4 regions of the Streptomyces tuirus genome follow, and region 3 is predicted to be linked to each of the others. Evidence: riboswitches for the same ligand, from Rfam matches in the RefSeq annotation. Region 3 holds a riboswitch; each other region holds the start of a gene.
The links. A riboswitch is a leader RNA that binds a small molecule or an ion and turns the genes downstream of it on or off. The one in region 3 is predicted to bind cobalamin.
Positions count from the first base shown of each region.

Region 1: linked by a shared signal. The riboswitch ahead of IGS69_RS07060 (cobalamin biosynthesis protein) and the one ahead of IGS69_RS23510 (ribonucleoside-diphosphate reductase subunit alpha) in region 3 are both predicted to bind cobalamin.
Region 2: linked by a shared signal. The riboswitch ahead of metE (5-methyltetrahydropteroyltriglutamate--homocysteine S-methyltransferase) and the one ahead of IGS69_RS23510 (ribonucleoside-diphosphate reductase subunit alpha) in region 3 are both predicted to bind cobalamin.
Region 4: linked by a shared signal. The riboswitch ahead of IGS69_RS02555 (energy-coupling factor ABC transporter permease) and the one ahead of IGS69_RS23510 (ribonucleoside-diphosphate reductase subunit alpha) in region 3 are both predicted to bind cobalamin.

Region 1 is NZ_AP023439.1:1,507,715-1,510,914, forward strand. Features, by position in the region: gene IGS69_RS07050 (inorganic phosphate transporter) at 1-572, shown strand, start outside; gene IGS69_RS07055 (hypothetical protein) at 606-827, shown strand; cobalamin riboswitch at 945-1,102, shown strand; gene IGS69_RS07060 (cobalamin biosynthesis protein) at 1,203-2,156, shown strand; gene IGS69_RS07065 (cobyric acid synthase) at 2,158-3,200, shown strand, end outside.
Region 2 is NZ_AP023439.1:154,200-157,399, forward strand. Features, by position in the region: gene IGS69_RS00750 (S8 family peptidase) at 1-1,034, opposite strand, end outside; cobalamin riboswitch at 1,470-1,692, shown strand; gene metE (5-methyltetrahydropteroyltriglutamate--homocysteine S-methyltransferase) at 1,859-3,200, shown strand, end outside.
Region 3 is NZ_AP023439.1:5,085,204-5,088,403, forward strand. Features, by position in the region: gene IGS69_RS23510 (ribonucleoside-diphosphate reductase subunit alpha) at 1-1,915, opposite strand, end outside; cobalamin riboswitch at 2,039-2,165, opposite strand; gene IGS69_RS23515 (NACHT domain-containing protein) at 2,367-3,200, shown strand, end outside.
Region 4 is NZ_AP023439.1:536,231-539,430, forward strand. Features, by position in the region: gene IGS69_RS02550 (serine/threonine-protein kinase) at 1-1,422, shown strand, start outside; cobalamin riboswitch at 1,551-1,735, shown strand; gene IGS69_RS02555 (energy-coupling factor ABC transporter permease) at 1,766-2,467, shown strand; gene IGS69_RS02560 (energy-coupling factor ABC transporter substrate-binding protein) at 2,464-2,832, shown strand; gene cbiQ (cobalt ECF transporter T component CbiQ) at 2,839-3,200, shown strand, end outside.

The DNA of each region.
Region 1 (3,200 bases), 3.6 Mb from region 3:
TCGCGCTCGGCACGTACCTGGGCGGCTGGCGCATCATCCGCACCATGGGCAAGGGCCTGACCGACCTCCAGCCGCAGCAGGGCTTCGCCGCCCAGACCTCCGCGGCCACCGTCATCCTGGCCTCCTCGCACCTCGGCTTCTCCCTCTCCACGACGCACTCGGTGTCCGGTTCGGTGATGGGCGCGGGCCTCGGCCGCAAGGGCGGTGTGGTCCGCTGGTCCACCGCGACGCGGATGTTCGTCGCGTGGGGCCTGACGCTGCCGGCGGCGGCCCTGGTGGGCGCGCTCGCCGAGTACGTCACCGGCTTCGGCAACTGGGGCACCGCCGCGGTGGCGGTCTTCCTCATCGCCTCCAGCGCGTGGATCTGGAAGCTCTCGCGGCGTGAGGTCGTCGACCACACCAACGTCAACGACACCGACGACACCGAGCCCGCGGGCGTGGTCACCACGGCGATGGCCGCCGTGACACCGCCCCCGGCGGGAGGCACGGCCACGGCGTCGGACGACTCGGTCCCCGCGTTCCCGTCGCAGGCCACCGCCGAGCGCACGCCGACCACGACCACCACGGTCTGACCCCGCCACCGGTTACAAGGAAGAGTCTCGGATATGAAGATCGACTGGGCGGCCCTCGGCTCCGTCTTCGGTGTCAGCCTCGTGGTCACCGTGGCCCTCGTCGGCCTGTTCACCCTCGGCATCACCGGCCTGTCGCGCCGTGAGCGGGCGGTGGCGGAGGGCGGGTCCGCGGGACTCGCGGTCACCGGCGCGTACGCGTGCTTCGCGGCGTGTGCGGCGGCCGTGGGGTACGGGATCTATCTGATCGTGGCCTGAGGGCCTGACGTCACGTCGTGTCCACCGGGCGGCACGGAACTCCGGTTCCGTGCCGCCCGGTCGTCGTGTGTACGGGAGGGGGCAATGTGGGGTTCTCCACACTCTCCCCTCGCAGGTCAACGGCAAGTTGACGGCGGTTCCCGGCCGTGGTGGACTGCCGGGGCCAATACGGCGGCAGGAGAGGAAGCCGGTGAAAGTCCGGCGCGGTCCCGCCACTGTCACCGGGGTAGCAATCCCCGGGAGCCAGGAACTCTCACCGCCGGTCTCGTCGAACCAGGGCGTGGACACCCTGAGTGAGGACACATATCGCCATGCGCGGCTGCCGATCGAGGTTCAACACCCCACCCCTGCCCGCCCTCCTGGCCGGCTGAGCCCATGGGTGCCGGTCGCGTCTTCGCGTACGGCGCCGCCGCCGGCCTGATCGGTGACCTGCTGCTCGGTGATCCTCGCCGGGGGCATCCGGTCGCCGCGTTCGGGCGGGCCGCGAGTGCCGTGGAACGGGTGCTGTGGCGGGACCACCGCGGGTGGGGCGCGCTGCACACCGCCGTCTGTGCCGGAGGGGCCGTCGCCCTCGGGTCCGCCGCCGCGCGTGCCGTGCGGCCGTCCGCCGTCGCCTCCGTCGCGCTGACCGGCGTCGCCACCTGGGCCGTCGTCGGGGGGACTTCACTCGCCCGGGAGGCGCGGACCATAGGGCGTGCCCTGGAGGCCGGGGACGTCGAGGCGGCCCGGGCCCGGCTGCCGCATCTGTGCGGGCGTGACCCGCAGGCCCTCGACGCCGACGGCATGGCCCGGGCCGTGGTCGAGTCGGTCGCCGAGAACACCTCCGACGCCGTGGTGGGGGCGCTGGTGTGGGGGGCCGTCGGCGGGGTGCCGGGGCTGCTCGGGTTCCGGGCCGTCAACACCCTGGACGCCATGGTCGGGCACAAGTCGGCCCGGTACCGCCGGTACGGGTGGGCCTCCGCGCGGCTGGACGACCTCGCGGGGTGGCCGGGAGCGCGGCTGACCGCCGTACTCGCCGTGCTGGCGGGGCCGGATCCGCGGGGGGCCGTGCGGGCGTGGCGGGCCGACGCGGTGCGGCATCCGAGCCCCAACGCCGGGCCCGTGGAGGCCTCGTTCGCGGGGGCGCTCGGGGTGCGGCTGGGCGGGACGCTGTCGTACGGCGGGCGGGTGGAGCACCGGCCCGTGCTGAACACGCGGGGGCGGGCCGTCGGCCGCCATGACGTCGAGCGGGCCGTGCGGCTGTCGAAGCGCGTCACCTGGCTCGCGCTCGGGGTGTGCGCCGGTGCGCGGCTGCTGATGAGCGCGCGGTCATCGAACAGGGGGAAATGACATGAGCGGTGGGCTTCTCGTCGCCGGGACGACCTCCGACGCCGGCAAGAGCGTCGTGACCGCCGGGATCTGCCGGTGGCTGGTGCGCCAAGGCGTCAAGGTCGCGCCCTTCAAGGCGCAGAACATGTCCCTGAACTCCTTCGTGACGACGGAGGGGGCCGAGATCGGGCGGGCGCAGGCCATGCAGGCACAGGCCTGCCGCATCGTGCCGACCGCGCTGATGAACCCGGTGCTGCTCAAGCCCGGTGGAGAGCAGAGCAGTCAGGTCGTGCTGCTGGGCAAGCCGGTCGGGGAGCTGAGCGCGCGCGGCTATCACGGCGGACGGCAGCAGCAGTTGCTCGGGACGGTGCTGGACTGCCTGGAGCAGTTGCGGGGCACGTATGACGCGGTGATCTGTGAGGGGGCCGGTTCTCCCGCCGAGATCAATCTGCGGCGGACGGACATCGTGAACATGGGGATCGCCCGGAACGCCGGGCTGCCCGTGCTCGTCGTCGGCGACATCGACCGGGGCGGGGTGTTCGCCTCGTTCTTCGGGACGGTGGCGCTGCTGTCGCCCGAGGACCAGCGTTGCGTCGCCGGGTTCCTCGTCAACAAGTTCCGCGGGGACGTCTCCCTGCTGGAGCCGGGGCTGGACATGCTGCTCGGGCTCACGGGGCGGAAGACGTACGGGGTGTTGCCGTTCCGGCACGGGCTCGGGATCGACGAGGAGGACGGCCTCAGGGTCTCCCTGCGGGGGGCCGTCCGGGAGTCCGTCGTCGCCCCGCCCGTCGGCGAGGACGTGCTGCGCGTCGCGGTCTGCGCCGTGCCGCTGATGTCCAACTTCACGGATGTGGACGCGCTGGCCGCCGAACCGGGCGTCGTGGTGCGGTTCGTGGATCGGCCGGAGGAGCTGTCCGACGCCGACCTCGTCATCGTGCCCGGCACCCGGGGGACGGTCCGGGCGCTGGAGTGGCTGCGGGAGCGGGGGCTCGCCGAGGCCCTGGTCCGCAGGGCCGCCGAGCAGCGGCCCGTGCTCGGCATCTGCGGCGGCTTCCAGATCCTCGG
Region 2 (3,200 bases), 4.9 Mb from region 3:
GAGGTGCCCGATATGGTCTTGGTGCCTTCGTCGCTGTCGTTCCACGCGGAGGTGATGTCGGAGCCGGGGGCGTACACGTCCACGACCGCGCCGAAGTTGGAGAAGTCCGACTGCTTGTCGTCCTTGGTCGAGGACGCGACGGTGACGGCTTCCTTCACGCGGGCCGGGGAGCCCTGCCCGGCGTCGGAGGATTCGTTGCCCGCTGCCACGGCGAAGGTGACGCCGGCCGCGATGGCCTTGCGCACGGCTTCGTCCAGGGCCTCGTCGGCGCCGCCGCCCAGGCTCATGTTCGCCACGGACGGGCCCTGATGGTTCTTGGTGACCCAGTCGATGCCGGCGACGACCTGCTCGGTGGTTCCGGAGCCGTTGTCGTCGAGCACCCGGACGGCGACGATCTTCGCCTTCTTGGCAACGCCGTGGGCTGTGCCCGCGATCGTGCCGGCGACATGGGTGCCGTGGCCGTTGCCGTCCGTGGCGTCGTTGTCGTTGTCCACGGCGTCGAAGCCGGAGGCGGCCCGTCCCCCGAAGTCCTTGTGCGTGGTCCGTACGCCGGTGTCGATGACGTACGCGGTCACGCCCTCGCCCGCGCCGTCGGGGTAGGTGTACTTGCTGTCGCCGGCGGTGTCCGCCTGGTCCAGGCGGTCGAGGCCCCAGGAGGGCGGGTTGTCCTGGGTGGCGTTGATGCTGAACTTCTTGACCTGCACCACCTTGGCGACCGCCGGGTCGGCGGCGAGCCGCTTGGCCTCGGCCGACGAGAGGCCACCGGCGGAGAAGCCGTCGAGGGCGGCGGTGTAGGCGCGCTTGAGCTTGCCGCCGTACTCCTTGGCGAGGGCGGTCTTGTTCACCTTGTCGTCCAGCGTGACGATGAAGCTGCCCGGTACGGCTCCCTTGGCGCCGAGTCCGTACACGGTGCCCTCGGCGGGAGCGGATTCGGGAAGGATCTGCGCGTGTGCCGTCCCGAAAGTCGTCAGGGTTGCGGCGACAGCCGTGGCGGTGAGGATCTGCATTCTGCGTGTGAATGCGCGAGCTGACATGTGAGGGTTCTCCTCGTCACTTTCGTGGGGGGTGTGGGGGGTTCGGACCGGAACTGCGTTCGGCCCGCCTAGAACCTGACTCATTGATGTGCTCAGATCAAGGGCTTCACGTCGACCCGCGCCGTCTCAGCAGGTCAGCAGCGCACGAATCGGCCATCCTCCCCAGCGCGTTCATTCCTCACATGCCTGACGCTCATACGGACGTTGTGTCGAGGATGTGTGACCATACGCCGGGCGGAGCGGTGGTTCCGGACAATCTGGGTAGACAACGCCGGTTCCGCAGCAAGCGATTTCGGGCCGGCGTTTCGTAGAACCCGAAAATTGCTGCGGACCGCGCCCCTCGGCAAAAACCAGACCGATTAGCTACCCCGGCCGCGTGACCCACCTCACCGTCCGGATGGCGAGGCGAGCAGTCCTGTTCTCCGGCGGGCCCGTAGGGTGACCGGTGCAGCTGGTTCGCCCCGTCCGCCAGGCGGGATGCGTCGCAAGAGGGAACCCGGTGGGAATCCGGGACTGCCCCGCAGCGGTGAGCGGGAACGACCGCCGTCATACGCACTGGGTCCGACGCATGGGGCCTGGGAAGCGACGGCCAGTAGGAGTCCTCCGTCCGGAGGATGTGCCCGCGAGTCCGAAGACCTGCCCGTTGCCCGTGTACGACCGGCTCGTGCACGGATATCCCGGTGACCTCGTGGGCGGGTCGGCGTACATACCGGGCGGACAGCCGCGCTCCGTCGCGCGAGGCCGACTCCGTCCGGTCCGTCACTCCTTCGCGCTCTCGTCCGGTCTCCGGGATCTCAGGGATTCATCTCGCGAAGGAGATCTCCGTGACCACCACCAAGGCCGCGGCCGCGACAGCGCGGGCCACCGTGTACGGCTACCCCCGCCAGGGCCCGGAGCGGGAGTTGAAGAAGGCCATCGAGGGCTACTGGAAGGGCCGCGTCACCGCGGACACCCTGGAGGCCGTCGCCGCTGGACTGCGCCGCACCAACTGGCGGGAGCTGGCCGCGGCCGGCATCGACGAAGTGCCCACCGGTGACTTCTCGTACTACGACCACGTCCTCGACACCACCGTCATGGTCGGCGCCGTCCCCGGCCGCCACCGTGCCGCCGTCGAGGCGGACGCCCTGGACGGGTACTTCGCCATGGCCCGCGGCACCCAGGACGCGGCGCCGCTGGAGATGACCAAGTGGTTCGACACCAACTACCACTACCTTGTACCGGAGTTGGGTCCGGACACCGTCTTCACCGCGAACTCCGCCAAGCCCGTCACCGAGCTGCGGGAGGCCCTCGCCCTCGGGCTCACCGCCCGTCCCGTGCTGGTCGGCCCCGTCACCTACCTCCTGCTCGCCAAGCCCGCCCCGGGCGTGCCCGCGGACTTCGAGCCGCTCACCCTCCTCGACCGGCTGCTCCCGGTGTACGCCGAAGTCCTCGCCGACCTGCGCGCGGCAGGCGCCGCGTGGGTGCAACTCGACGAGCCCGCGCTCGTCCAGGACCGCACTCCCGCCGAACTGAACGCCGCAGCGCGCGTCTACCGCGGCCTCGGCGCCCTGGCCGACCGGCCGAAGCTGCTGGTCGCGTCGTACTTCGACCGGCTCGGCGACGCACTTCCGATGCTGGCCAAGGCTCCCGTCGACGGGCTCGCGCTGGACTTCACCGAGTCCGCCTCCGCCAACCTCGACGCCCTGGCGGCCGTCGGCGGGCTGCCCGGCAAGCGGCTGATCGCCGGGGTCGTCAACGGCCGCAACATCTGGGTCGACGACCTGGAGAAGTCACTGTCCACCCTCGGCACCCTGCTCGGGCTGGCCGACCGGGTCGACGTGGCCGCCTCCTGCTCCCTGCTCCATGTGCCGCTGGATTCCGCCCGGGAGCGGGACATCGATCCGCAGATCCTGCGCTGGCTCTCCTTCGCGAAGCAGAAGACGGGCGAGATCGTCACCCTCGCCAAGGGCCTGGCCCAGGGCACCGACACGATCACCGGCCAACTCGCCGCCAACCGCGCCGACCTGGCTTCCCGCGCGGGTTCGCCGATCACCCACGACCCCGAAGTCCGGGCTCGCACCGCCGCCGTCACCGCCGCGGACGCCCGCCGCTCACAGTCCTACGCCGAACGGGCCGCCGCCCAGCGGGCCCACCTGCGTCTCCCCCTGCTGCCGACCACGACCATCG
Region 3 (3,200 bases):
CACCCGACAGCGTCTCGCGCTTGAACAGGTTGGACACCTGCGGCTCGATGCACTCGTACACGCCCGCGATCGAGGCGATGGTGGCCGTGGGGGCGATGGCGAGGAGCAGCGAGTTGCGCATGCCGGTCGTGGCGATGCGCTCGCGCAGCGCCGCCCAGCGCTCCGGCCAGGTCAGCTCCACGTCGTAGTGGTCGGGGTGCAGTACGCCCCGGGCCGTACGGGTCTTCTTCCAGGCCGGCAGCGGGCCGCTCCGCTCGGCGAGGTCGGCGGAGGCCTCGTACGCGGCGAGCATGATCCGCTCGGCGATGCGGGTGGAGAGGGCCTTGGCCTGAGGCGAGTCGAAGGGCAGGCGCAGCTTGAAGAAGACGTCCTGAAGGCCCATCGCGCCGAGGCCGACCGGACGCCAGCGGGCGTTGGAGCGGCCCGCCTGCTCGGTCGGGTAGAAGTTGATGTCGACGACCCGGTCGAGGAAGGTCACGGCCGTACGGACGGTCTCGTCCAGTCGCTCCCAGTCCAGGCCGCCGGTCGATGTGTCGACAAAGGAACCCAGGTTGACCGAGCCCAGGTTGCAGACCGCCGTCTCCCCGTCGCTGGTGACCTCCAGGATCTCCGTGCAGAGGTTGGAGGAGTGGACGACGTGGCCCGGCTCGGCCGTCTGGTTGGCGGTGCGGTTGGCGGCGTCCTTGAAGGTCATCCAGCCGTTGCCGGTCTGCGCGAGGGTGCGCATCATGCGGCCGTACAGCTCACGGGCGGGCAGGGTCTTCCTCGCCAGGCCCTTCGCCTCGGCCGCCCGGTACGCCGCGTCGAACTCCTCGCCCCACAGGTCGACCAGCTCGGGCACGTCCGAGGGGGAGAACAGCGACCACTGCCCGTCGGCGTTCACGCGCCGCATGAACTCGTCCGGCACCCAGTGCGCCAGGTTCAGGTTGTGCGTGCGGCGGGCGTCCTCGCCGGTGTTGTCGCGCAGCTCCAGGAACTCCTCGATGTCGGAGTGCCAGGTCTCCAGGTAGACCGCGGCCGCGCCCTTGCGCCGGCCGCCCTGGTTCACGGCGGCGACCGAGGCGTCGAGGGTCTTCAGGAACGGGACGATGCCGTTGGAGTGCCCGTTGGTGCCGCGGATCAGCGAACCGCGGGCGCGGATGCGGGAGTAGGCGACTCCGATGCCCCCGGCGTGCTTCGACAGCCGGGCCACCTGGTGGTAGCGGTCGTAGATGGAGTCCAGCTCGTCCTTGGGGGAGTCGAGGAGGTAGCAGGACGACATCTGCGGGTGCCGGGTCCCCGAGTTGAAGAGGGTGGGGGAGGAGGGGAGGTAGTCGAGGCGGCTCATGAGCCCGTACAGGGCCGCGACCTCCTCCAGCGCACGGGTGGTGTCGTCCTCCGCGAGGCCGCTCGCCACCCGCAGCATGAAGTGCTGGGGCGTCTCGACGACCTTGCGGGTGATCGGGTGCCGGAGCAGGTAGCGGCTGTGCAGGGTGCGCAGGCCGAAGTAGCCGAAGCGGTCGTCGGCGCCGGTGTCGATCAGGGCGTCGAGCCGGGCCGCGTGCACCCGGACGAACTCGGCGGTGCGGTCGGCGATGAGGCCCTCTCGGTGGCCGACCGCCACGGACTCGGTGAAAGACGTGACGCCCTGCGAGGCGGCCTCCTCGCGGATGCCGATGGTCAGCAGCCGGGCGGCCAGCCGGGAGTAGGCGGGATCCTCGGAGATCAGACCGGCCGCGGCCTCTGTCGCCAGTTCCCGCAACTCCGCCTCGTCCGCGGCGGCGGACCGGCCGCGCAGCGCGGCGGCGGCGACCCGGCCGGGGTCGGCGTCGGGGAGGTCGGCGGTCAGCTCGGTCAGGGTCCGCAGCAGCGCGGTACCGGGAGCGTCCTGCTCCTCCTCGGCGGCTGAGACCGGTTCGGCTGGCGCGATGGTCACGTGGGGCTCTCCCTCGCTCGGCACGGGGCCTCGTCGAGGGCAGGGGGCAGCACACGAGCGCACGCGGCGTCGCGTCCACCGGCCCATTCCACGAGGCCCGGACGTCAGGGCACACCGGCCGGGTGGCCGGGTGCGCTGTCGGCAGGTCCTCGGACTGACGCCCATGCGCCGATATGGGCATGGGTACACCGTTGCGGGACAGTTCCGGATTCGCACCGGATTCCCCTGCGGCGACAGCGAGCATGAGCATACATCTTGTGCCGGGCCGGGTTGGCACCCCCAGATGTTGTGTCGCGGTGGTGTCGGAGCGTCAGCTGATGGATGAGGAGAGTGATCCCTCGGGGCGTGTCCCACCGGGTTGCGGGGCGTGCCTGGAGTGCTTCCATGGAAGTAGGTGCCGGCGCCCGTCAGATCCTCCGCAGCGGAAGTCCTCTCGGAGGGAGCAAGCGCCATGACGAGGGTCGTCCGTCGCACTGCGGGCAAGGAGCGGCCGCGCAACGCGCCGATGGTGACACTGGATCTGCGCCGGGCAGCGAAGCGGACCAGCCGCGGATTCGTCGGCCACTGGCACGGTCTGACCATTCGTCTCGAGGCCCGCCGGGGCACCACCCGCCCCAAGAAGTGGCGCAGGTGGTTCTCCTACACCAACGTGGTCCGGATGGCGTGGGCGGTCGGAGCCCTCGTGGTCTTCGGCTGGATCGGGGCCGGCGTCCACATGCTGCTGGTCACCGGCAGGGAGACCACGGTCGAGAAGTGGCAGCAGGAGCCGGGGGTAGAGGCGCTGGTCAGGTTCGTCGGCCCGGTCCTCACCGCATCGGTCGCCGCCGCGCTCTTCCTGTTCTGGTGGTACAGCTGGAACAAACGGCGCTACCTCGTCAAGGCGCGCAAGGACCCTCATGGACTCGTGCTCACCTCCGGCCACGACGACACGCAGATCGTGGGCCGCGAGGAACTCGCCCAGGTCATCGCGCAACGGCTGAGGGAACGCACCACCCGTCGGCCCTATCTGCTCGTCGGCGGTGTCGGCACGGGGAAGACCGCCGTCCTCGTGCGGCTCACGGAACTGCTGGCCCATGAGCGTGCCGTTCCCGTGCCGATCCGGCTGCGGGACGCCGACGGCGAGGCCGATCTGAACTTCGAGCGGATGGCCCAGCAGCGGTTCGCCGAGGAAGCGCCCCAGGGCATCCTCGCCCGCACCAAGACCGAGCGTGTCTGGCAGCAACTGCTCGCCGACGACAAGCTGGTCGTCATCGCCGACGGCCTCGAAGAGGCTCTTCTGGACGGC
Region 4 (3,200 bases), 4.5 Mb from region 3:
ATCGGGCGCGGTGGAATGGGAGAGGTCTGGCGCGCGTACGACGAGACGCTCGCCAGAGCGGTGGCCCTCAAGCTGCTGCTCCCCCAGGACACCGATGCCACGGCGACCTCCCGGTTCCGTCTGGAGGCTCAGACCGCCGGGCGTCTCAACCACCCCAACGTGGTCGGCGTCCTGGACTTCGGCGAGTACGACAACCGGCTGTACCTGGTGATGGAGCTGGTCGAGGGCGACAGCCTCGCCGGGGTGCTGACGGGCTCGGGCGCGCTCCCCGCCGAGCAGGTGGCCGATCTGGCCGCACAGGCGTCCGCCGGGCTGGCCGCCGCGCACGGGCAGGGCATCGTGCACCGGGACGTCAAACCCGCCAACCTGCTGCTGGACGCCAACGGCACCCTGAAGATCGGCGACTTCGGCATCGCGCGGTTCCTCGACGACCCGGGCGCCGCTCTCACGGCCACCGGCCAGATCGTCGGCACCGGCCTGTACCTCGCGCCCGAGCGTGCCCTGGGCAAGCAGGCGGGGCCCGCCTCCGACATGTACTCCCTGGGCTGTGTGCTCTATCAGCTCCTCAGCGGGCGCCCGCCGTTCGAGGCCGACACCGCCGTAGCCCTTCTCCACCAGCACCTCGACGCCGCCCCCGTGCCACCCCGCGAGCTGGGTGTCGCCGGGCTGCCGCCCGCGTTCGAGAACTACCTCCTCGGACTGCTCGCCAAGCAGCCCGAGGACCGGCCCACCGCCCAGCAGGCCGCCGAGTGGTTCGCCGGCGGCGCCTGGCGGGGCCTGCCCGAGCCGCTGCCGGAAGCCTCGCCGCCACTGCGGCCCAGGACCACGTCCGCGGCGATGCCCGCCGGGCCGGGCCCGTACGCCACGGCCGGGACCGGCAACCCGACCACGTACGCGCTGCCCGCGACTGCCGGGCACCGCAGCGCGGCCCGGGCGGCCCAGGCGGGACGTTCGGGACGCTCCCGCGGGCGCGGCGGCCCGGGCAACCGGTCGCGACTGGCCGCGACGGCCGCAGCCGCGGCGCTCTTCCTCGCCGCGATGCTCATCGGCATGCGCTGGTTCTCGCCCGACACGACCGCGGAAAGCACGGAACCCGACGCGTCCCCGACCGCGAGCAGCCCCGCCGCCACGCCGTCCACCGACTCCGCGTCGTCTTCCTCGTCCGATTCCGAGGCCGGTCCCGGGGCCGCTCCGGCGGCCGGGCCGGGGGTGGCCGACGCGCCGGCCGCCGGCACCGTGTCCGATGTCACTCCGTCCGCGCCGGCCGCTTCTCCGACGCCCGTGGCGCCGGAGCCCGGCGCCGCGACTCCGACGCAGGACGCGGGCCCCGGCGGGCCGGAGCAGCCGCAGCCGGAGAACCCGGGCCAGGCCGGGAATGACAGGGAAGGCGGCGACGGCGAGGACGACGGGGACGACGACTGACGCGGCCCGGGCAGCGCACGGAGGACCCCTGGCCGGTGCGCGTGGATCAGCCGGGGGATGCGCCGGTGTGCGAGCGGGCGCCCCCTCGCGCGCCCCTTGGGTGGCTTGTCATCGCCCTTACCCCGGCCTTATTGTCACCAGGCCTTGGTGAACGGGAAATCCGGTGTGATGCCGGTGCGGCCCTCGCCACTGTGAATCGGGAAGTCCGGCTCCGGCCCTCACGGGCAGCCACTGGGTCCTTGCGACCCGGGAAGGCGGAGTCCGGGCGGTGGTACCCGTCAGCCAGGAGACCGGCCAAGGCGCGTCAACCATCCACGAGGTGCTGGAGAGGGTCTGCTGAGCCATGCACATTGCCGAGGGTTTCCTTCCTCCGGCGCACGCGGTCGCCTGGGGCGTCGCGTCGGCGCCGTTCGTCGTCCACGGGGTCCGGTCACTCACCCGTGAAGTCCGCGAGCACCCCGAGAGCACCCTGCTCCTCGGTGCGTCCGGCGCCTTCACCTTCGTCCTGTCCGCCCTGAAACTGCCGTCCGTCACCGGCAGTTGCTCACACCCCACCGGCACGGGCCTCGGAGCCATCCTGTTCCGGCCGCCCATCATGGCGGTGCTGGGCACCATCACCCTGCTGTTCCAGGCGCTGTTGCTCGCGCACGGCGGCCTGACCACGCTCGGCGCCAACGTCTTCTCCATGGCGATCGTCGGCCCCTGGGCCGGATACGCCGTCTACAAGCTGCTGCGGCGCTCCAACGCGCCGCTGATGGTGGCGGTGTTCTCCGGCGCGTTCGTCGCCGACCTGTCCACCTACTGCGTCACCAGCGTGCAGCTGGCGCTCGCGTTCCCCGACCCGGGCAGCGGATTCCTGGGCGCGCTCGGCAAGTTCGGTTCCATCTTCGCCGTCACCCAGGTCCCGCTCGCGGTGAGCGAGGGTCTGCTGACCGTGCTCGTGATGCGGCTGCTCGTGCAGTCCAGCAAGGGCGAACTGACCCGGCTGGGTGTGCTCCTCGCCAAGAAGCAGACCCGCACCGAGACCGAGGCGGTGGCCCGATGAGCAGGAACACGAAGATCAACCTGGTCCTGCTGTTCGTCGTCGCGGCGCTCGCGGTGCTGCCCTTGGCGCTGGGTCTCGGCGACCACAAGAAGGAGCCGTTCGCGGGTGCCGACGGCGAGGCCGAGACGGCGATCACCGAGCTGAAGCCGGACTACGAGCCGTGGTTCTCGCCGCTGTACGAACCGCCGTCCGGTGAGATCGAGTCGGCGCTGTTCTCCTTCCAGGCGGCTCTCGGCGCCGGTGTCCTCGCCTACTACTTCGGCCTGCGCCGGGGCCGCAGGCAGGGCGAGCAGCGGGCGCTGGAGCGGGAGGCCGACAGCGCGCTCGCCGGGGCCACCGGGAAGTCCACCGCGGAACAGGACTGAGCCCGGGTGCTGCCGATCGACGCGGCGGCGCACAGCAGTCGCTGGCGCCGCCGCCATCCCGTGGACAAGGCCGTGCTCGGGCTCGGCCTCACCGTGCTCGCGATCTCGCTGCCGCCCTGGCCGGGCGCCGCCCTGGTCCTCCTGACCGCCCTGGTGGTGCTGCTGGGGCCGGCCGGGGTGCCCGGGCGGCGGCTGTGGCGGGCCTACCGGGTGCCGCTGGGCTTCTGCGTGACCGGCGCGGTCACGCTGCTCGTCCAGGTGGGCGGGCCGGGTGGTGTCGTCTCGCTCGCGCACGACGGGCCGCTGCGGGCCGGGGAGTTGCTGCTGCGCACCTCGGCGGCCTCCCTGGGCGTGCTGCTGTTCGCCTT